4 regions of the Streptomyces sp. NPDC059696 genome follow, and region 4 is predicted to be linked to each of the others. Evidence: riboswitches for the same ligand, from Rfam matches in the RefSeq annotation. Region 4 holds a riboswitch; each other region holds the start of a gene.

The links. A riboswitch is a leader RNA that binds a small molecule or an ion and turns the genes downstream of it on or off. The one in region 4 is predicted to bind cobalamin.
Region 1: another riboswitch for cobalamin. It lies ahead of ACFV20_RS25975 (ribonucleoside-diphosphate reductase subunit alpha); the one in region 4 lies ahead of ACFV20_RS10970 (energy-coupling factor ABC transporter permease).
Region 2: another riboswitch for cobalamin. It lies ahead of ACFV20_RS22405 (prenyltransferase/squalene oxidase repeat-containing protein); the one in region 4 lies ahead of ACFV20_RS10970 (energy-coupling factor ABC transporter permease).
Region 3: another riboswitch for cobalamin. It lies ahead of ACFV20_RS27810 (cobalamin biosynthesis protein); the one in region 4 lies ahead of ACFV20_RS10970 (energy-coupling factor ABC transporter permease).

The regions. Positions count from the first base shown of each region.
Region 1 covers NZ_JBHWFG010000026.1:35,488-40,428, forward strand. Annotated here, with positions in the region: gene ACFV20_RS25960 (DUF3311 domain-containing protein) at 1-144, shown strand, start outside; gene mctP (monocarboxylate uptake permease MctP) at 141-1,769, shown strand; gene ACFV20_RS25970 (GNAT family N-acetyltransferase) at 1,890-2,396, shown strand; cobalamin riboswitch at 2,432-2,605, shown strand; gene ACFV20_RS25975 (ribonucleoside-diphosphate reductase subunit alpha) at 2,730-4,941, shown strand, end outside.
Region 2 covers NZ_JBHWFG010000020.1:94,997-99,937, reverse strand. Annotated here, with positions in the region: gene ACFV20_RS22415 (energy-coupling factor transporter transmembrane component T) at 1-421, opposite strand, end outside; gene ACFV20_RS22410 (SCO2322 family protein) at 741-1,388, opposite strand; gene ACFV20_RS22405 (prenyltransferase/squalene oxidase repeat-containing protein) at 1,385-2,593, opposite strand; cobalamin riboswitch at 2,704-2,840, opposite strand; gene ACFV20_RS22400 (hypothetical protein) at 2,933-3,304, shown strand; gene ACFV20_RS22395 (SAM-dependent methyltransferase) at 3,431-4,246, shown strand; gene ACFV20_RS22390 (helix-turn-helix domain-containing protein) at 4,250-4,941, opposite strand, start outside.
Region 3 covers NZ_JBHWFG010000029.1:93,989-98,929, forward strand. Annotated here, with positions in the region: gene cobN (cobaltochelatase subunit CobN) at 1-317, opposite strand, end outside; gene ACFV20_RS27805 (cobyric acid synthase) at 314-1,822, opposite strand; gene ACFV20_RS27810 (cobalamin biosynthesis protein) at 1,824-2,903, opposite strand; cobalamin riboswitch at 3,004-3,137, opposite strand; gene ACFV20_RS27815 (hypothetical protein) at 3,279-3,500, opposite strand; gene ACFV20_RS27820 (anion permease) at 3,532-4,785, opposite strand.
Region 4 covers NZ_JBHWFG010000008.1:60,740-65,680, forward strand. Annotated here, with positions in the region: gene ACFV20_RS10955 (energy-coupling factor ABC transporter ATP-binding protein) at 1-683, opposite strand, end outside; gene cbiQ (cobalt ECF transporter T component CbiQ) at 680-1,429, opposite strand; gene ACFV20_RS10965 (energy-coupling factor ABC transporter substrate-binding protein) at 1,436-1,804, opposite strand; gene ACFV20_RS10970 (energy-coupling factor ABC transporter permease) at 1,801-2,508, opposite strand; cobalamin riboswitch at 2,538-2,723, opposite strand; gene ACFV20_RS10975 (protein kinase) at 2,852-4,303, opposite strand; gene ACFV20_RS10980 (MDR family MFS transporter) at 4,523-4,941, opposite strand, start outside.

The DNA of each region.
Region 1 (4,941 bases), on a different contig from region 4:
CCGGCCTTCATCGGTATCCCGTTCTTCTACTGGTACCAGATGGCGTGGGTGCTCATCTCCACCGCTCTGACGATGATCGCCTACAAGCTGTGGCAGCGTGACCAGCGCGCCCGCTCGGCCGCGAAGGGCGGTGCGTCGCAGTGAAGGACGGCGTGAACGGCGTCGCACTCGCCGTCTTCATCTTCTTCTTCGTGGCCGTGACGGCCATGGGCTTCCTGGCCGCGCGCTGGCGCAAGGCCGAGAACGAACACAGCCTGGACGAATGGGGCCTGGGCGGGCGCTCGTTCGGCACCTGGATCACCTGGTTCCTGCTCGGCGGCGACCTGTACACGGCGTACACCTTCGTCGCCGTGCCGGCGGCGATCTACGCGGCGGGCGCGGCCGGCTTCTTCGCCGTGCCGTACACGATCCTGGTGTACCCGCTGATCTTCACCTTCCTGCCGCGCCTGTGGTCGGTGTCCCACAAGCACGGGTACGTCACGACGTCCGACTTCGTGCGCGGCCGCTTCGGCTCGAAGGGCCTGTCGCTGGCGGTGGCCGTGACGGGCATCCTGGCGACGATGCCGTACATCGCGCTCCAACTGGTCGGCATCCAGGCCGTGCTGGACGTGATGGGTGTCGGCGGCGGCGAGAACACCAACTGGTTCGTCAAGGACCTGCCGCTGCTGATCGCGTTCGGCGTGCTCGCGGCGTACACGTACTCGTCGGGTCTGCGGGCCCCCGCGCTCATCGCGTTCGTGAAGGACACGCTGATCTACATCGTCATCGCGGTGGCGATCATCTACATCCCGATCAAACTGGGCGGCTTCGACGACATCTTCGCCAAGGCCGGCGACGCGTTCAGCCAGACCAATCCGGCGACCGGCGCGCCACGCGGGGCCCTGGCACCGGCCGAGCCGGGCCAGTGGACGTACGCCACGCTGGCGTTGGGCTCCGCCCTCGCCCTGTTCATGTACCCGCACTCGATCACGGCGACGTTGTCCTCGAAGAGCCGTGAGGTGATCCGCCGCAACACCACGATCCTGCCGCTGTACTCGCTGATGCTGGGTCTGCTGGCGCTGCTCGGCTTCATGGCGATCGCGGCCGGCATCAAGGTGCAGAACGGTCAGCTGGCGATCCCGCAGCTGTTCGAGACGATGTTCCCGGACTGGTTCGCGGGCGTGGCGTTCGCGGCGATCGGCATCGGCGCGCTGGTGCCGGCGGCCATCATGTCCATCGCGGCCGCGAACCTCTTCACCCGCAACATCTACAAGGACTTCATCAAGCCGGACGCCACCCCGGCGCAGGAGACCAAGGTCTCCAAGCTGGTCTCCCTGCTGGTGAAGGTCGGCGCCCTGGCGTTCGTCCTCACCATGGACAAGACGGTCGCCATCAACTTCCAGCTGCTGGGCGGCATCTGGATCCTGCAGACCTTCCCGGCGCTGGTCGGCGGCCTGTTCACCCGCTGGTTCCACCGCTGGGCCCTGCTCGCGGGCTGGGCGGTCGGCATGGTCTACGGCACGGTCGCGGCGTACGGCGTGGCCTCCCCGACGCAGAAGCACTTCGGCGGCTCCGCGAAGGAGATCCCGGGCATCGGGGAGATCGGTTACATCGGCCTCACGGCGTTCGTCCTGAACGTGGTGGTGACGGTGGTCCTGACCTTCGTCCTGAAGGCCCTGAAGGCTCCCGACGGCATCGACGAGACCAAGCCGGAGGACTACACGGCGGACGCGGGCGACCCGGGGGTCCAGGTGGAACTCCCGCCTGCGACGGCGGGGACGAGCCATTGAGCGCGGCCTGAGCGGGCCGCGCTCAGGGGCGCGGGGAACTGCGCGAACAACCACACCACACCCGCAGCGGGCCGCCGACCTGACACACATCGGCGGCCCGCTGTCGTGCACACTCGCGCCATGGACCTCCTGATCCGCCGTGCGCATCCCACCGAATACGACGAACTCGGCACCATCACCGCCCAGGCCTACCTTCAGGACGGCCTCCTCGACTTCGGCGAGGGCGACGCGTACCTGGGCGTACTGAGGGACGTCGCCGGACGAGCCGGCGCCGCGGACGTCCTGGCGGCTCTGAAGGACGGCCGCGTGCTCGGCGGCGTCACCTTCGTGCCGTCCGGCGGGCCCATGGCCGACATAGCCGGCCCCGGAGAGGCCGAGATCCGCATGCTCGCCGTCGCGCACGCGGCCCGCGGACAGGGAGTCGGCGAGGCCCTCGTGCGCTCCTGCGTCGAGCGGGCACGGGCCACCCCGGGCTGCCGGAGCGTCGTGCTGTCGACCCAGCCCACCATGCACGCGGCCCACCGCATCTACGGACGGCTGGGCTTCACGCGTACCCCCGATCGTGACTGGAACCCCCTCCCGGAGCTGACGGACATCACTCTTCTCACCTATGAGTTGACGCTCTGAAACCAGCACGACACAACATCTGGGGGTGCCGTTCGAACCCGGCACAAGATGTATGCTCGTGCTCGCTGTCGCCGCAGGGGAATCCGGTGCGAATCCGGAACTGTCCCGCAACGGTGTACTTGTGCATGTCTGTTCCCGGAACCGCCCGTTCCTGGGGCCGTCGTGCACAGGGGTCAGTCCGAGGACCTGCCGACAGCGCACCCGGCCACCCGGCCGGTGTGCCCTGACGTCCGGGCCTCGTGGAGTGGGCCGGTGGACGCGACGCCGCAGTGCGCTCGCGTGCTGCCCCCTGCCCTCGACGAGGCCCCCGTGCCGAGCGAGGGAGAGCCCCACGTGACCATCGCGCCAGCCGAACCGGTCTCAGCCGAAGAGGAGCACGACGCTCCCGGTGCCGCGCTGCTGCGGACCCTGAGCGAGCTGACCGCCGACCTCCCCGACGCCGACCCCGGCCGGGTCGCCGCCGCCGCGCTGCGCGGCCGGTCCGCCGCCGCGGACGAGGCGGAGTTGCGGGAACTGGCGACGGAGGCAGCGGCCGGTCTGATCTCCGAGGACCCCGCCTACTCCCGGCTGGCCGCCCGGCTGCTGACCATCGGCATCCGCGAGGAGGCCGCCTCGCAGGGCGTCACGTCCTTCACCGAGTCCGTCGCGGTCGGCCACCGCGAGGGGCTCATCGCCGACCGCACCGCCGAGTTCGTGCGCGTCCACGCCGCCCGCCTCGACGCGCTGATCGACCGTGCGGCCGACGACCGCTTCGGCTACTTCGGCCTGCGCACCCTGCACAGCCGCTATCTGCTGCGCCACCCGCACACCCGCAAGGTCGTCGAGACGCCCCAGCACTTCATGCTGCGGGTGGCGTGCGGTCTCGCCGAGGACGACACCGTACGCGCGGTGGACGAGGTCGCGGCTCTCTACGGGCTCATGAGCCGCCTCGACTACCTCCCCTCCTCCCCCACGCTCTTCAACTCCGGCACCCGGCACCCCCAGATGTCGTCCTGCTACCTCCTGGACTCCCCGCAGGACGAGCTGGACTCCATCTACGACCGGTATCACCAGGTGGCGCGGCTGTCGAAGCACGCCGGCGGCATCGGCATCGCCTACTCCCGGATCCGCGCCCGCGGTTCACTGATCCGCGGCACCAACGGGCACTCCAACGGCATCGTCCCGTTCCTCAAGACCCTGGACGCCTCGGTCGCCGCCGTGAACCAGGGCGGCCGGCGCAAGGGTGCCGCCGCGGTCTACCTGGAGACCTGGCACGCCGACATCGAGGAGTTCCTGGAGCTGCGCGACAACACCGGCGAGGACGCCCGCCGTACGCACAACCTGAACCTCGCGCACTGGGTGCCGGACGAGTTCATGCGGCGCGTGAACGCGGACGCGCCGTGGTCGTTGTTCTCCCCCTCCGACGTGCCGGAGCTGGTCGACCTGTGGGGCGAGGAGTTCGACGCCGCGTACCGGGCGGCCGAGGCGAAGGGCCTCGCGAAGAAGACCCTGCCCGCGCGTGAGCTGTACGGCCGCATGATGCGCACCCTCGCGCAGACCGGCAACGGCTGGATGACCTTCAAGGACGCCGCCAACCGCACCGCCAACCAGACGGCCGAGCCCGGACACGTCGTGCACTCCTCCAACCTCTGCACGGAGATCCTGGAGGTCACCGACGACGGCGAGACGGCGGTCTGCAACCTGGGCTCGGTGAACCTCGGCGCGTTCGTGACCGGCGGGGACATCGACTGGGAGCGCCTGGACGAGACCGTCCGCACGGCCGTGACGTTCCTCGACCGGGTCGTGGACATCAACTTCTACCCGACCGAGCAGGCGGGCCGCTCCAACGCCCGCTGGCGTCCGGTCGGCCTCGGCGCGATGGGCCTCCAGGACGTCTTCTTCAAGCTGCGCCTGCCCTTCGACTCGCCCGAGGCCAAGGCCCTGTCCACCCGTATCGCCGAGCGGATCATGCTCGCCGCGTACGAGGCCTCCGCCGACCTCGCCGAGCGCAACGGCCCGCTGCCGGCCTGGGAGAAGACCCGCACGGCCCGGGGCGTGCTGCACCCGGACCACTACGACGCGGAGCTGACCTGGCCGGAGCGCTGGGCGGCGCTGCGCGAGCGCGTCGCCACGACCGGCATGCGCAACTCGCTGCTGCTGGCCATCGCGCCCACGGCCACCATCGCCTCCATCGCGGGCGTGTACGAGTGCATCGAGCCGCAGGTGTCCAACCTGTTCAAGCGCGAGACGCTGTCGGGCGAGTTCCTCCAGGTCAACTCCTACCTGGTGGACGAGCTGAAGCGGCTCGGCGTGTGGGACGCCCGCACCCGGGAGGCCCTGCGCGAGGCCAGCGGCTCGGTGCAGGGCTTCGCCTGGATCCCCGAGGACGTGCGCGCCCTCTACCGCACGGCGTGGGAGATCCCGCAGCGCGGCCTGATCGACATGGCGGCGGCCAGGACGCCGTTCCTGGACCAGTCCCAGTCCCTGAACCTGTTCCTGGAGACACCGACCATCGGCAAGCTCTCCTCGATGTACGCCTACGCCTGGAAGTCCGGGCTGAAGACGA
Region 2 (4,941 bases), on a different contig from region 4:
GCAGGGACTTCAGGAGGCGCGAGGGGTTGGCGAGGGCGTTCGCGGCGCCGACGCAGATGAGCAGGGCGGCCAGTCTCAGACCGTCGTACAGGGCGAAGGTGAGGGCCTCCGCGGTCACCTCGCCGCCGAGGCGGATGCCCTGGGCCCAGGCGGGGAGGGGGAGCTCGGGGAGGGTGAGGACGGTGTGCGTGCCGGGGATGGGGGAGCCGAGGACGGTCGCGAAGAGGAGGCGGACGACGATCACGGCGAGGGCGAGTTTGACGAAGGCGCCGTAGGAACGGGACCAGGGGGTGTCGGGGCGGCGGGTCGCCACGACGTACGCGGAGACCGCGATGAGGAGAGCGAGGAGGAGGGGGTTGGTGGTGCGGGTGGCCGCGGTCCCGAGCCCCAGCGCCCACAGCCACCAGGCCCCTGGGTGCAGCTGGGCCCGACGCCGACGCCCGGGCGGGGTCGGACCGGGGCGGCCCCTCCCCGCCTCGACGGCCGGGCTGTCCGCAGGCCGGGAGGGACGGGTGCGCGCGCCGTCGTACTCGTCGGCGGCCCGGCTGTCCGCAGTCCGGGAGGGACGGCTGTCCGGGCTGTCGTGCTGCTCGGCGGCCCGGCTGTCCGCAGGGCGGGAGGGACGGCTGTCCGGGCTGTCGTGCTGCTCGGCGGCCCGGCTGTCCGCAGGGCGGGAGGGACGGCTGTCCGGGCCGTCGTCCTGCTCGGCGGCGGGATTGTCCGCAGGGCGGGCCGGGTGGTCACCCACGTCGGCGTACCTGCCAGATGGCCGCGCCGCCCAGGACCGCCACCACGGCGATGCCCGCGATCAGGCCCAGGGAGGGGCCGTCGTCCGACGAGGTCTTCTTCTGCTTCTGCGCGGTCGGCTTCCCCTGCCCCGGGGTCCGCTGCTGCGAGACCTGCTCGCCGCAGCCCTGCTCCGGATAGCCGGAGATCGCGCACAACAGGGCGTTCGTGTCGTAGCGCAGAGGCCCCGCCACCGCCGCCAGGGCATCAGCGGTCGTGGCGTCGGGGGAGACCCGGGCGCAGACCGTGCGGGCGGCGGGCGGGGTCTCCCCTTCCGGCGCGTCGGAGCGTGTGCCGAAGTCGAGGACCAGGGCGACCCGCTTGCTGCCGTCCCGCGCGGGCGTCTTCGCACAGATCGTCGCGAAGTCGGCCCTGCCGCGCGGCTGTGACGCGTCCGCGGAGTCCTCGCTCACGGCGAAGCGGAACCCCTGGACGTCGCCGTCCGAGGGGCGGGCCAGGGACGGGCCCTGGGTGGCGTACACCCACGTCCCGGCGTCACGCTCCCAGAACGACCAGTACCGGTACCCGGCCGCCTGGGCCTGGCCCGCCCCCGCGCACAGCAGGAGCGGGACCAGGAGCAGGAGAAGGGCGCGGCGGATCACAGGTGCTGCTGCTTCTTGCGGCCGGTGAACAGGAAGCCGATGCCGATGCCGGCGACGAGGCAGACACCGACGTACCACCAGACCCCGAAGAAGTCCGAGCCGGAGTCGTCCTTCGCGGCCGAGGCCTCGGTCTTCCCGGTGGCCTGCGGGGCCGGGCCCGTCGCGTTGAGCTGCTTGACGAGGTCCGCGCCGCCGAAGTCACGCGGGTTCCTGCCCGTCGCGTGGGCGGCGAGGATCAGCTGGGCGTAGGCGGCCGGGCCGCTCTGCGCGGCCCAGGCCGCGGAGTTCTTCGCCAGCCACCGCACGGACTTCTCCGCCTGCGCGGTGTCGCCCCGCGCGGCGAGCGCGACGACCGCGTCGGCGGTGTTGCCGTAGTCGGGCTGGGGCTCGGCACCGGCCAGGGCGGACATCAGGTGCCCGTCGTCCTTCGCCAGGGTGGCGGTGAGGTACGCGGCCCCGTTGGCGGCGGCCTGCTCCGGGGTCGCGGCCTTCTCGCAGGTCGCGTCGGACTTCTTGCCGGGCTCGACGACCATGCCCTTGCCCAGCGCGCCGAGCACACCGGCCGCCGTGGCGTCGGCGTTGGCGGCGAGCTTGCCCTTCTTGTCGGGCTGGAACGCGAAGGCGCCGTCCTGGTCCCCGCCGCAGGGCAGGGCGAGCTTCAGCAGGGCGTCGTAGGGGGACTTGCCGTCCTTCACGACCTGGCCCGGCTTCTCGCCCGCGGCGGCGAGCGCGCCGACGACGACCGACGTCGAGTTGGTGTCGCTGGCCCCGCCGGCGGAGTAGCCCCAGCCGCCGTCCTCGTTCTGCACGGACTTCAGCCAGGCGACGGCCTTGCCGGTGGCGCCGTCGTGCCCGCCGAGCGCGGCCAGGGCCTGTACGGCGGCGGAGGTGGCGTTGGTGTCCCTCATGGTCTTGGCGTCGCACGCGGCGGTGGGGTCGGGGCGGTACGAGGCGAAGGAGCCGTCCGCGCACTGCTGGCGCTCCAGCCACCGCACGGCCTTCGCCGCGGGCTTCACACCCACCGTGTCCTGCGCGAGCAGCGCGAGCGACTGCCGCCACACCCCGTCGTACTTCGGGTCGGTCGAGCCGTACAGGGCGGAGGGGAACGCCTGGGACGACGACGGGGACGGGTCTGCGACGGCCGGGGTGGCGGCGCCGATCACGGCGACTGCGGCCAGGACCGCGGCGCTGCGGCGAACGTTCATGATCGGCGGGTGCCTCTCCCTGTGGGGGAGCCGGACAGCACGGGACACCCCGGCGGCTCGGCTCCGTGTACCTCGACGGTGCGGTGCCCGGCACGCTGCCGGGCACGTGAGCCGGTCACGACCCGTACGAGGCGATCCGGCTCACCGCCCGGTGGTGCGGCGGCTCACGGTTGCGGGTCAGCGCCGGAATTGCACCGGCTTCCCCCCGTACGGTGTGATGACGACCCGCTTACTGTACCCGCACGTAGGAATCGGGCCGAGGGGGTCCCGGGCGGAGCGAGACGCCCCGGACCGGACGACCTGTGCAAGGGGGCCGGGGGCCCAGGACGGAGAGACGCCATGCCGCACACGCAGCCCGGGTCCGAGGGAGTGAGTCAGCCCGGCTACCTGACCGACCGGCAGTGGGTCGGTCTCACCCTGGCCATCCTGAGCGGCGCCGTCGAGGGCTGTGAGCGGGCCGGTCTCAGGGGGGACTGGGCGTCCGACCTGGGAATCGCCGCGGTCAGGGGACTGAGGGAACGCCTCGACGTCCTGATGGCGGAGGCGGCCGAGACGGCCGAGGCGGCCGAGACGGCCGAGGCGGCCGGGACGGCCGAGATGGCCGGGACGGCCGAGATGGCCGGGACCGCCGGGACGGCCGAGGGTGCCGGGACGGCCGAGATGGCCGAGGGTGCCGGAACGGCCGAGACGGCCGAGAGTGTCGGCGGATGATCCGGGGCGGCGGGCAGGGCTCTGCTCGCCGCGACCGAACTGCTGCGCACAGCAGCCGAGTTGATCCATTCCTGGGGCCGGAGCGGATAACGTGGGGCTTCCTCGACCACACACGCAGGAGCGTCCATGACCGAGCACGTGGAGAACTCCGAGCAGGAGCCGTTCCCCAAGATCGACACCTCGGTGCCGCACTCGGCCCGGATCTGGAACTACTGGCTGGGCGGCAAGGACAACTACGAAGTCGACCGGGTGGCCGGTGACGCGTTCCGCGAGGTCTTCCCCGGCATCGAGACCGGGGCCCGCGCCGCCCGCTACTTCCTCGCCCGCGCCGTCCGCCACCTGGCCGCCGAAGAGGGCATCCGCCAGTTCCTGGACATCGGCACCGGCCTGCCCAACGTGGACAACACCCACCAGATCGCCCAGCGGGTGGCCCCGGAGAGCCGGATCGTCTACGTCGACAACGACCCCCTGGTGCTGGCCCACGCCCGCGCCCTGCTCACCAGCACGGCGGAGGGCGTCACCAACTACGTGGACGCCGACCTGCGCGCTCCGGACACCATCGTCCGGGAGGCCGGGAAGACACTCGACTTCGACCAGCCCGTCGCCCTCATGCTGATGGGCATCCTGGGCCACATCGAGGACCACGACGAGGCCCGCTCGATCGTGCGCCGGCTGGTGGCCGCCCTGCCGCCGGGCAGCTACCTCGTGCAGTACGACTCCACCGACACCAGCGAGGACTACGTCCGGGCCATCCAGACGTACAACGACGGCGGTTCGATCCCCTACATCCTGCGCAGCCCCGAGCAGATCGCGCGCTACTTCGACGGTCTCGAACTGCTCGAACCGGGCGTGGCGTCCTGCTCGCGCTGGCGCCCCGACGCGGCGGCCCTGGGCCTGCCGGCCGAGGTGCACCAGTACGGCGGCGTCGCCCGCAAGCGCTGACCCTCAGGCCTCCTGAAGGATGCGGTGCAGGATGGTCGGGGTCTCGTCGGGGGACTCGGCTTCGACCACCAGCCGGTTCATGGCGTCCCAGTAGCACTCGATCTCGGCCGGCCGGTCGGGATAGAGGGCACCGGTGAGCTGCTCCAGGTAGACCACGTCCGGCAACTGCCCGCCGGGCAGCCGCAGAATGGTCACCGGACCGCCCTCCCCGGCGTGGGCGCCGGCGGCGAACGGCAGGACCTGCACCGTCACGTGCGGCAGCGCGCAGCACTCGATGAGATGCCTGAGCTGCTCCCGCATCACACGGCTGCCGCCCACCGGCCGCCGCAGCGCCGCCTCGTCGATCACGGCCCACAGCCGGGTCGCCGGCTGCCGGTGCAGGATCCGCCGCCGGGCCATCCGCAGCTCCACCCGGCGGTCGGTCTCCGCCGCCCCGGCGTCCGGGTGCGCGAGCCGGACGGCGGCCCGGGCGTAGTCGGCGGTCTGCAGCAGGCCCGGGACGCGCTGGACCCGGAAGGAGCGGATGAGGCTCGCCGCCTGTTCGGCCCCGAGGTAGGTCTGCATCCACGCGGGCACGACATCGCTGTAGGACCGCCACCAGGCAGGGGTGTTGGCCTGCTCGGCCAGCGCCAGCAGGGTGGCGCGCTCGGCCTTGTCGGTGACGCCGTAGAGCGTCAGCAGATCGGCCACGTCGC
Region 3 (4,941 bases), on a different contig from region 4:
ACGAGGTACCTGAGCGCCTCGGCGACGACACCGGCCGGGACGGACGACTCGGCCATCAGCTCCGCGTCCGGCACGGCCTCGCCGCCCAGCAGCACGGTCGGGATGCCGGACGCCTTCAGCGCGGCGAGCCCGTCCTCCCAGGCCCGCTTGCCGCCGAGCAGCCGGACGACGGCGATGCCGGCCCCGTCCAGCAGGGCCGGAAGCTCCTCCCGGACGTCCACGCGGGTCGGGTTGCCGATCCGGTAGTCGGCACCTGAGGCGGCCCGGGCCGCCAGCAGGTCCGTGTCGGCGGTCGACAACAACAACACAGTGCTCATGCGGGTGCTCCCGGTGGAATGAAGGGCAGTCCTTGCGGCGCGCCGGACTCGATGAGCCGCCACAGCGCGTCGGTGTCCGCGTGCTGTTCGATCAGGTCGCCGAGCCGGTCGAGCTGCTCCTCGCGCAGCGCGGCGAACGAGGTGTCCGGCGCGGGCACGAAGCGGCGGCCCGCGGCGGCCGCCACCTCGCGCAGAAAGGCCCGCCGGAAGCCGTCCGACTCCAGTGAGCCGTGCCAGTGCGTGCCCCAGGTCTGGCCGACCCGGCAGCCGTCCAGGAAGGGGTCTCCGCCGGTGACGTCGGCGACCCCGTGGTGGATCTCGTAACCCTCGACGTGCTCCCCGAGGGCCTCCCCGGACGGCCGGGTGAGGGTCTTCTCGCGGGCGAACCGCACCCGTACGGGCAGCATCCCGAGCCCGTCGACGTGGCCCCGGCGGCTCTCCACGTCGTCCTCGATGTGCTCGCCGAGGATCTGGAAGCCGCCGCAGATGCCGAGCACGGGCCGCTGCTCGGCGGCCCTGCGGACCAGGGCGTCGGCCAGCCCGCGCTCGCGCAGCCACTCCAGCGCCCGGACCGTCCCGCGGGTGCCGGGCACGATGACGAGGTCGGCGTCGGACAGCTCCTCCGGCCGGTCCACGAACCGCACCACGACGCCCGGTTCGGCGGCCAGGGCGTCCACGTCGGTGAAGTTGGACATCAGCGGCACGGCGCAGACCGCGACGCGCAGCACGTCCTCGCCGACCGGCGGGGCGACGACGGACTCCCGCACCACCCCCCGCAGGGAGACCCTGAGGCCGTCCTCCTCGTCGATCCCGAGCCCGTGCCGGAACGGCAGCACGCCGTACGTCCTGCGCCCCGTGAGGCCGTGCAGCATCTCCAGACCCGGCTCCAGCAGGGAGACGTCCCCGCGGAACTTGTTGACGAGGAACCCGGCGACACAGGCCTGGTCCTCGGGCGACAGCAGCGCCACCGTCCCGAAGAACGAGGCGAACACCCCGCCCCGATCGATGTCGCCGACGACGAGCACGGGCAGCCCGGCGTTCCGGGCGATCCCCATGTTCACGATGTCCGTCCGCCGCAGATTGATCTCGGCGGGAGAACCGGCCCCCTCACAGATCACCGCGTCATACGTGCCCCGCAACTGCTCCAGGCAGTCCAGCACCGTCCCGAGCAGCCGCTGTTGGCGTCCGCCGTGGTAGCCACGCGCGCTCATCTCCCCGACCGGCTTGCCCAGCAGCACGACCTGACTGCTCTGCTCGCCGCCGGGCTTGAGCAGCACCGGGTTCATCAGCGCGGTCGGCTCGACGCGGCAGGCCTGCGCCTGCATGGCCTGGGCCCGTCCGATCTCGGCCCCCTCCGTCGTCACGAAGGAGTTCAGGGACATGTTCTGTGCCTTGAAGGGCGCGACCTTGACGCCTTGGCGCACCAGCCACCGGCAGATACCGGCGGTCACGACGCTCTTGCCGGCGTCGGAGGTGGTGCCGGCAACGAGAAGCCCACCGCTCATGTCATTTCCCCCACTTCAGCGACCACGGGCCCCGGAGCGACGGCGCACTCCCGAGCAACCGCGCACTCCCGAGCAACCGCGCATTCCCGAGCAACCGCGCATTCCCGAGCGACCGCGCGCTCCTGGACGACGGCGCACTACTGGACGACCGCGTACTCATCAGCAACCGCGCGCCCGCGCACACCCCGAGCGCGAGCCATGTCACGCGCTGCGACAGCCGCACGGCCCGTTCGACGTCCTGCGTACCGACGGCACGCCCCCGCGTGTTCAGCACGGGACGGTGCTCCACCCGCCCGCCGTACGAGAGCGTCCCGCCGAGCCGCACCCCGAGCGCCCCGGCGAACGAGGCCTCCACGGGCCCCGCGTTGGGACTCGGATGCCTGTCCGCGTCGGCCCGCCAGGCCCGCACGGCCCCCCGCGGATCCGGCCCGGCCAGAGCGGCGAGCACGGCGGTCAGCCGCGCTCCCGGCCACCCCGCGAGGTCGTCCAGCCGCGCGGAGGCCCACCCGTAGCGGCGGTAGCGGGCCGACTTGTGCCCGACCATGGCGTCCAGGGTGTTGACGGCCCGGAACCCCAGCAGCCCCGGCACCCCGCCGACGGCCCCCCACACCAGCGCCCCCACCACCGCGTCGGAGGTGTTCTCGGCGACGGACTCGACCACGGCCCGGGCCATGCCGTCGGCGTCGAGGGCCTGCGGATCGCGGCCGCACAGGTGCGGCAGCCGCGCCCGGGCCGCCTCGACGTCCCCGGCCTCCAGCGCCTGCCCGATGGTGCGCGCCTCCCGGGCGAGTGAAGTCCCCCCGACGACGGCCCAGGTGGCGGCAGCGGTCAGCGCCGCGGAGGCGGCGGGGGAGGTGCGCACGGCACGCGCGGCGACGGACCCGAGGGCGACGGCCCCGCCGGCACACACGGCGGTGTGCAGCGCGCCCCACCCGCGGTGGTCCCGCCACAACACCCGTTCCACGGCACCCGCGGCCCGTCCGAACGCGGCGACCGGATGCCCCCGGCGAGGATCACCGAGCAGCAGGTCACCGATCAGACCGGCGGCGGCGCCGTACGCGAAGACGCGACCGGCACCCATGGGCTCAGCCGGCCAGGAGGGCGGGCAGGGGTGGGGTGGTGAACCTCGATCGGCAGCCGCGCATGGCGATATGTGTCCTCACTCAGGGTGTCCACGCCCTGGTTCGACGAGATCGGCGGTGAGAGTTCCTGGCTCCCGGGGATTGCTACCCCGGTGACAGTGGCGGGACCGCGCCGGACTTTCACCGGCTTCCTCTCCTGCCGCCGTACTGGCCCCGGCAGTCCACCACGGCCGGGAACGGCCGTCAACTTGCCGTTGACCTGCGAGGGGAGAGTGTGGAGAACCCCACATCGCCCCCTGCCCCCACACGACGACCGGGCGGCACAGGACCTCAAGTCCCGTGCCGCCCGGCGGACACGATGTGCGGTGCGGCGCTCAGGCCACGATCAGGTAGATCCCGTACCCCACGGCCACCGCACACGCCGCGAAGCACGCGTACGCGCCGGTGACCGCGAGACTCGCGGACCCGCCCTCGGCGACCGCCCGCTCGCGGCGCGAGAGACCGGTGATGCCGAGGGTGAACAGGCCGACGAGGGCCACGGTGACCACGAGGCTGACGCCGAAGACGGAGCCGAGGGCCGCCCAGTCGATCTTCATATCCGAGACTCTTCCTTGTAACCGGTGGCGGTCAGACCGTGGTGGTCGTGGTCGGCGTGCGCTCGGCGGTGGCCTGCGCCGGGAACGAGGGGACCGGGTCCTCCGACGCCGGGGCCGTGCCGCCCACCGGCGGCGGCGTCACCGCGGCGATCGCGGTGGTCACCACACCGGCAGGCTCGGCGTCAGCGGTGTCGTTGACGTTGGTGTGGTCGACCACCTCACGCCGCGACAGCTTCCAGATCGCCGCGCTGGAGGCGATGAGGAAGACGGCCACCACCGCGGTGCCCCAGCTGCCGAAGCCGGTGACGTACTCGGCGAGCGCGCCCACCAGGGCCGCGGCCGGCAGGGTCAGACCCCACGCGACGAACATCCGCGTCGCGGTGGACCAGCGGACCACGCCGCCCTTGCGGCCGAGCCCGGCACCCATCACCGAACCGGACACGGAGTGCGTCGTGGAGAGGGAGAAACCGAGGTGCGAGGAGGCCAGGATGACCGTGGCCGCGGAGGTCTGGGCGGCGAAGCCCTGCTGCGGCTGGAGGTCGGTCAGTCCCTTGCCCATGGTGCGGATGATGCGCCAGCCGCCCAGGTAGGTGCCGAGCGCGATGGCGAGACCCGCCGAGAGGATGACCCACATGGGCGGGTCCGAGTCGGGCGCCACGGCGCCGCCGGCGACCAGCGCGAGGGTGATGATGCCCATCGTCTTCTGGGCGTCGTTGGTGCCGTGGGCCAGGGAGACCAGGCCGGCGGAGGCGATCTGACCGGTCCGGTAGCCCTTCTTGGACGCCTGGCTCTCGGCCTTGCTGCCGAGGGAGTACGTCAGCCGCGTGGCGAGCATCGCCGCGATGCCCGCGACCAGCGGGGCGGCGATCGCCGGAATCAGCACCTTGGTGACCAGCACGTCTCCGTGCACCGCGCCGATGCCCGCCGAGGCGATCGTGGCACCGATCAGACCGCCCATGAGGGCGTGGGAGGAGCTGGAGGGCAGACCGACGAGCCAGGTCAGCAGGTTCCAGAGGATCGCGCCGACCAGTGCGGCGAAGATGACCTCGGGCCGGATGCCGGCCTCGTCGACGAGGCCCTTGGAGATCGTGTTGGCGACTTCGACGGACAGGAAGGCGCCGACCAGGTTGAGGACCGCGGACATGGCCACAGCGACCTTGGGCTTCATGGCGCCCGTGGAAATGGTCGTGGCCATCGCGTTCGCGGTGTCGTGGAAACCGTTCGTGAAATCGAACGCGAGTGCGGTTACCACCACAATCGCGAGGATCAGCGAGAAGCTTTCCATTTACCCAGGCAATCGTTCGAGGTCATTGGCGCGACGAACGTAGGCAACCTGAGTGAACGGAAGATGAACTGAGAGGGGCGCAGGGGTGACCGCAAGAGGGGGTTCGGGGTTCCGCCCGGCACGGCCGCCCGGCGCCCCGGCGGCCGACCGCCGGGA
Region 4 (4,941 bases):
GCCGTGGCCGCGGGTCCGGTGCGGACACCGGACGGGGTGAGCAGCGCCGCGTCGTCGGCCCAGCGCAGGGCGAGGTCGACGTCGTGGGTGGCCATCACCACCGTGGTGCCGGCGGCCCGGAGCCCGTCGAGGGTGGTCAGGAGACGCTCCTGGCCGTCCGGGTCGAGTCCGGCGGTCGGCTCGTCGAGGATGAGGACCCGGGGCCGCATGGCGACCGCTCCCGCGATGGCGGTCCGTTTGCGCTGCCCGTAGGAGAGCAGATGGGTCGGCCGGTCGGCCAGGGCCGTGATGTCCAGGGCGGCCAGCGCCTCCGCCACGCGCGCCCGGACCTGCGTGTCGTCCAGGCCGAGGTTCAACGGCCCGAACGACACGTCCTGCTCGACGGAGGCCGCGAACAACTGGTCGTCCGGGTCCTGCACCACCAGCTGCACGGTCGTCCGCAGCCCGGTCAGCCCCTTGCGGTCGTACGCCACCGGCCGTCCCTCGACCGTCAGCCGCCCCTGGTGCGGTTTCAGACCGCCGGAGAGCAGCCGCATCAGCGTGGTCTTGCCGCTGCCGTTGCGGCCGAGCAGCGCGAGCGCGCGGCCCTCGCGGATGTCGAAGTCGAGGCCGCTGAGCACGGCCGGGCCGTCCTCGTAGGCGAAGGACGCGCCCCGCAGGGCGACGAGGGCGGGCTCGCTCATGTCAGCGGCCTTTCCAGTACGAGGGTGAGGACGGCCACCGCCGCGAGCAGCGCGCAACTGGCCGCGGTGAAACGGACGGAGACCCGGGCCTCGGGCACCAGGACCCGCAGGGTGCCGTCGTAGCCGCGCCCGGCGAGCCCGGCCTGGAGACGGGTGGCCCGGTCGAAGGCCCGGACGAAGGCGGTGGCGCCGAGCCCGGCCAGGGACCGCCACTCCGCGGCCCGGCCGGTGTGCCCGAGCCGGGCCGCCTGGGCCTCCCGGATGCGGCGCACGGAGTCCAGCAGCAGGAAGCTCATCCGGTACGTCACGAGCGCGACGTCGACGACCGGAGCGGGCACCCCGGCCCGGACCAGCCGGGGCAGCAGGTCGGACATGGGCGTGGTGAAGGCGAACAGCAGCACGCCCAGGGAGGCCGCCGAGGTGCGCAGCAGCAACTCCCCGGCCCGGATCGGCCCGTCGGCGGCGAAGGCGACGAAACCACCCGGCCCGCCCACCTGGACGAGCAGCGTGAGGGCGCCCGTCACGCAGAAGCCCAGCGGCACCCGGTAGGCCCGCCACAGCCGCCGCCCGGGCACACCGGCCGGACCCAGGAGCACGACCAGGGCCGTCAGGAGCACCAGGGCCGCGCCCGGCCAGGGCGGCAGCGAGATCGCGAGCAGGGTGAGACCGAGTCCGAGCACGGCCTTGTCCACGGGATGGCGGCGGCGCCAGCGACTGCCGTGCGCCGCCGCGTCGATCGGCAGCACCCGGGCTCAGTCCCGTTCCGCGGCGGACTTCCCGGCGGTGCCGGCGAGCGTGTCGTCGGACTCCCGCTCCAGCGCCCGCTGCTCGCCCTGCCTGCGGCCCCGGCGCAGACCGAAGTAGTAGGCGAGTACACCGGCGCCGAGAGCCGCCTGGAGGGCGAACAGCGCCGACTCGATCTCGCCGGAGGGCGGTTCGTACAAGGGCGAGAACCACGGCTCGTAGTCCGGCTTCAGCTCGGTGATCGCCGTCTCCGCCTCGGCGTCGGCGCCCGTGAACGGCTCCTTCTTGTGGTCGCCGAGCCCGAGCGCCAGGGGCAGCACCGCCAGCGCGGCCACGGCGAGCAGCAGGAGCAGGTTGATCTTCGTGTTCCGCTTCATCGGGCCACTGCCTCGGTCTCGGTCTCCGTCCGGGCCCGCCGGGTGGCGACGAGCACGCCCAGCCGGGTCAGTTCGCCCTTGCTGGACTGCACCAGCAGCCGCATCACGAGCACGGTCAGCAGGCCCTCGCTCACCGCGAGCGGGATCTGGGTGACGGCGAAGATGGAACCGAATTTGCCGAGCGCGCCCAGGAACCCGCTGCCCGGGTCGGGGAACGCGAGCGCCAGCTGCACGCTGGTGACGCAGTAGGTGGACAGGTCGGCGAGGAACGCGGCGAAGAACACCGCCACCATCAGCGGTGCGTTGGAGCGCCGCAGCAGCCGGTAGACGGCGTATCCGGCCCAGGGCCCGACGATCGCCATGGAGAAGACGTTGGCGCCGAGCGTGGTGAGGCCGCCGTGCGCGAGCAGCAGTGCCTGGAAGAGCAGGGTGATGGTGCCCAGCACCGCCATGATGGGCGGCCGGAACAGGATGGCGCCCAGGCCCGTGCCGGTGGGGTGCGAGCAACTGCCCGTGACGGACGGCAGTTTCAGGGCGGACAGGACGAAGGTGAAGGCACCGGACGCACCGAGGAGCAGCGTGCTCTCGGGATGCTCGCGCACTTCACGGGTGAGCGACCGGACCCCGTGGACGACGAACGGCGCCGACGCGACGCCCCAGGCGACCGCGTGCGCCGGAGGAAGGAAACCCTCGGCTATGTGCATGGCTCAGCAGACCCTCTCCAGCACCTCGTGGATGGTTGACGCGCCTTGGCCGGTCTCCTGGCTGACGGGTACCACCGCCCGGACTCCGCCTTCCCGGGTCACGAGGACCCAGTGGCTGCCCCTGAGGGCTGGAGCCGGACTTCCCGATTCACAGTGGCGAGGGCCGCACCGGCATCACACCGGATTTCCCGTTCACCAAGGCCTGGTGACAATAAGGCCGGGGTAAGGGCGATGACAAGCCACCCAAGGGGCGCGTGAGGGGGCGCCCGTTCGCACACCGGCGCATCCCGCGGCCGATCCACGCGCGCTCGACAGCGGCCCGTCACACGCCGCCCGGGCCGCGTCAGTCGTCGGTCCCGTCGTCCCCGCCGTCGTCGCTCCCGTCCTCTTCCCCGCCCTGGAGCGGCTCCTGCGGCTTCGGCTGCGCCGGCCCGCCGCCTGCCCCCTGTGTCGGAGCCGCCGCACTCGGCGCGGGCGCGGCAGGAGCCGACGAGGACGGCGAGGCGGAGGGAGTGACATCGGCCACGGTGCCGGTGTCCGGCGTGTCGGCCGTACCCGGGCCGACGGCCGGGTCGGCCCGCTGGTCGGTCTGCTGCTCGGAGGAGCCGGGCGCGGAGTCCTCGGACGCCTCGGCGGCTGGACTGCTCGCCGTCGGGGACGCGTCGGGTTCCGTGCCCTCCGCGGTCGTGTCGGGCGAGAACCAGCGCATGCCGAGGAGCATCGCCGCGAGGAAGAGGCCCGCGGCGGCGGCCGTCGCGGCCACCCTCGACCGGTTGCCGGCACCGCCGCGCCCGCGGGTGCGGCCCGAACGCCCCGCCTGGGCGGCCCGGGCCGCGGTGCGGTGTCCCGTGGTCGCCGGCAGCGCGTACGTGGTCGGAGCGCCGGTGTCGGCGCCGCCGTACGAGCCCGGACCGGCGGGCTTCGCCCTGGACGTGGTGGCGGGCCGCAGCGGCGGGGAGACCTCGGGCAGTGGCTCGGGCAGGCCCTGCCAGGCGCCCCCGGCGAACCACTCGGCGGCCTGCTGGGCGGTGGGCCGGTCCTCGGGCTGCTTGGCGAGCAGACCGAGGAGGTAGTTCTCGAACGCGGGCGGAAGCCCGGCGACCCCGAGCTCGCGGGGCGGCACGGGAGCGGAGTCGAGATGCTGGTGGAGCAGGGCGACGGCGGTGTCGGCCTCGAACGGCGGTCGTCCGCTGAGGAGCTGGTAGAGCACACAGCCCAGGGAGTACATGTCCGAGGCCGGCCCGGCGGGCTTGCCCAGGGCCCGCTCGGGCGCGAGGTAGAGGCCGGTGCCGATGATCTGCCCGGTGGCGGTGAGCGCGGCGCCGGGGTCGTCGAGGAACCGCGCGATGCCGAAGTCGCCGATCTTCAGCGTGCCGGCCGTGTCCAGCAGCAGGTTGGCCGGTTTGACGTCCCGGTGCACGATGCCCTGGGCGTGCGCGGCGGCGAGCCCCGCGGACGCCTGTGCGGCGAGCCGGGCCACCCGCTCGGCGGGCAGCGCGCCGGAGCCGGCCAGCACCCCGGCGAGGCTGTCGCCCTCGACGAGCTCCATGACCAGGTACAGCCGGTTGTCGTACTCCCCGAAGTCCAGGACCCCCACGACGTTGGGGTGGTTGAGACGCCCGGCGGTCTGCGCCTCCAGACGGAACCGGGAGGCCGCCGTGGGGTCGGTGTCCTGGGGCAGCAGCAGCTTGAGGGCCACCGCTCTGGCGAGCATGGTGTCGTAGGCACGCCAGACCTCTCCCATTCCACCGCGCCCGATCTCAACATCCAGCCGGTAGCGGCCCGCTAGCAGCACTCGTCCTCGTCTCATGCGTGGGAAGGTCGCGCCGCAGGCCGAACTCCCCGCGTCCGCACGGGGGTTGGTGGGGGTGCCGCAGCCGACCCAGGATACTGGCGCGGCGTCACCGCTGATCGCCGCAGCAGTGTCCTCCTCGGGCGTCGTCTCGCACATCCCGCGCGAAGAGGTCACCCGCCGGGGTGACGCCGCGGCGTCACCGGGAGCGCCGGTGCCGTCTCAGGCCGCCGCGCCCGCCTCCTTCGCACGGCGCGGCAGCAGGGCCACCGCCAGGGCCGGTACGGCCGCGAGGACCAGCCACGGCACGGCGGCCGGCAGCCCCAGGTCGAGCAGCGAGCCGGTGGCCGCGCTGCCGGCCAGGACGATCAGGCCGGAGACGGACGACAGCGCGCCCGTGTAGAGCCCGAGCCGGCCCTCGTCGGCGAGGTCGGGGACCCAGGCGCGGGCGGCGGGCACCACCAGCATCTGCCCCACGGTGAGAAAGATCACGAAGCCCGCGGCCGGCAGCAGCCCGGCGGTGCCGGTCCAGCCTGCCGGGCGGGCCGCGGCCACCACCGCGAAACCGGTCGCGATCAGCAGCAGTCCCGCGGTCATCGAGCGGCGCAGATCGAGCCGGTCGCCCGCCCAGCGGGTCACCC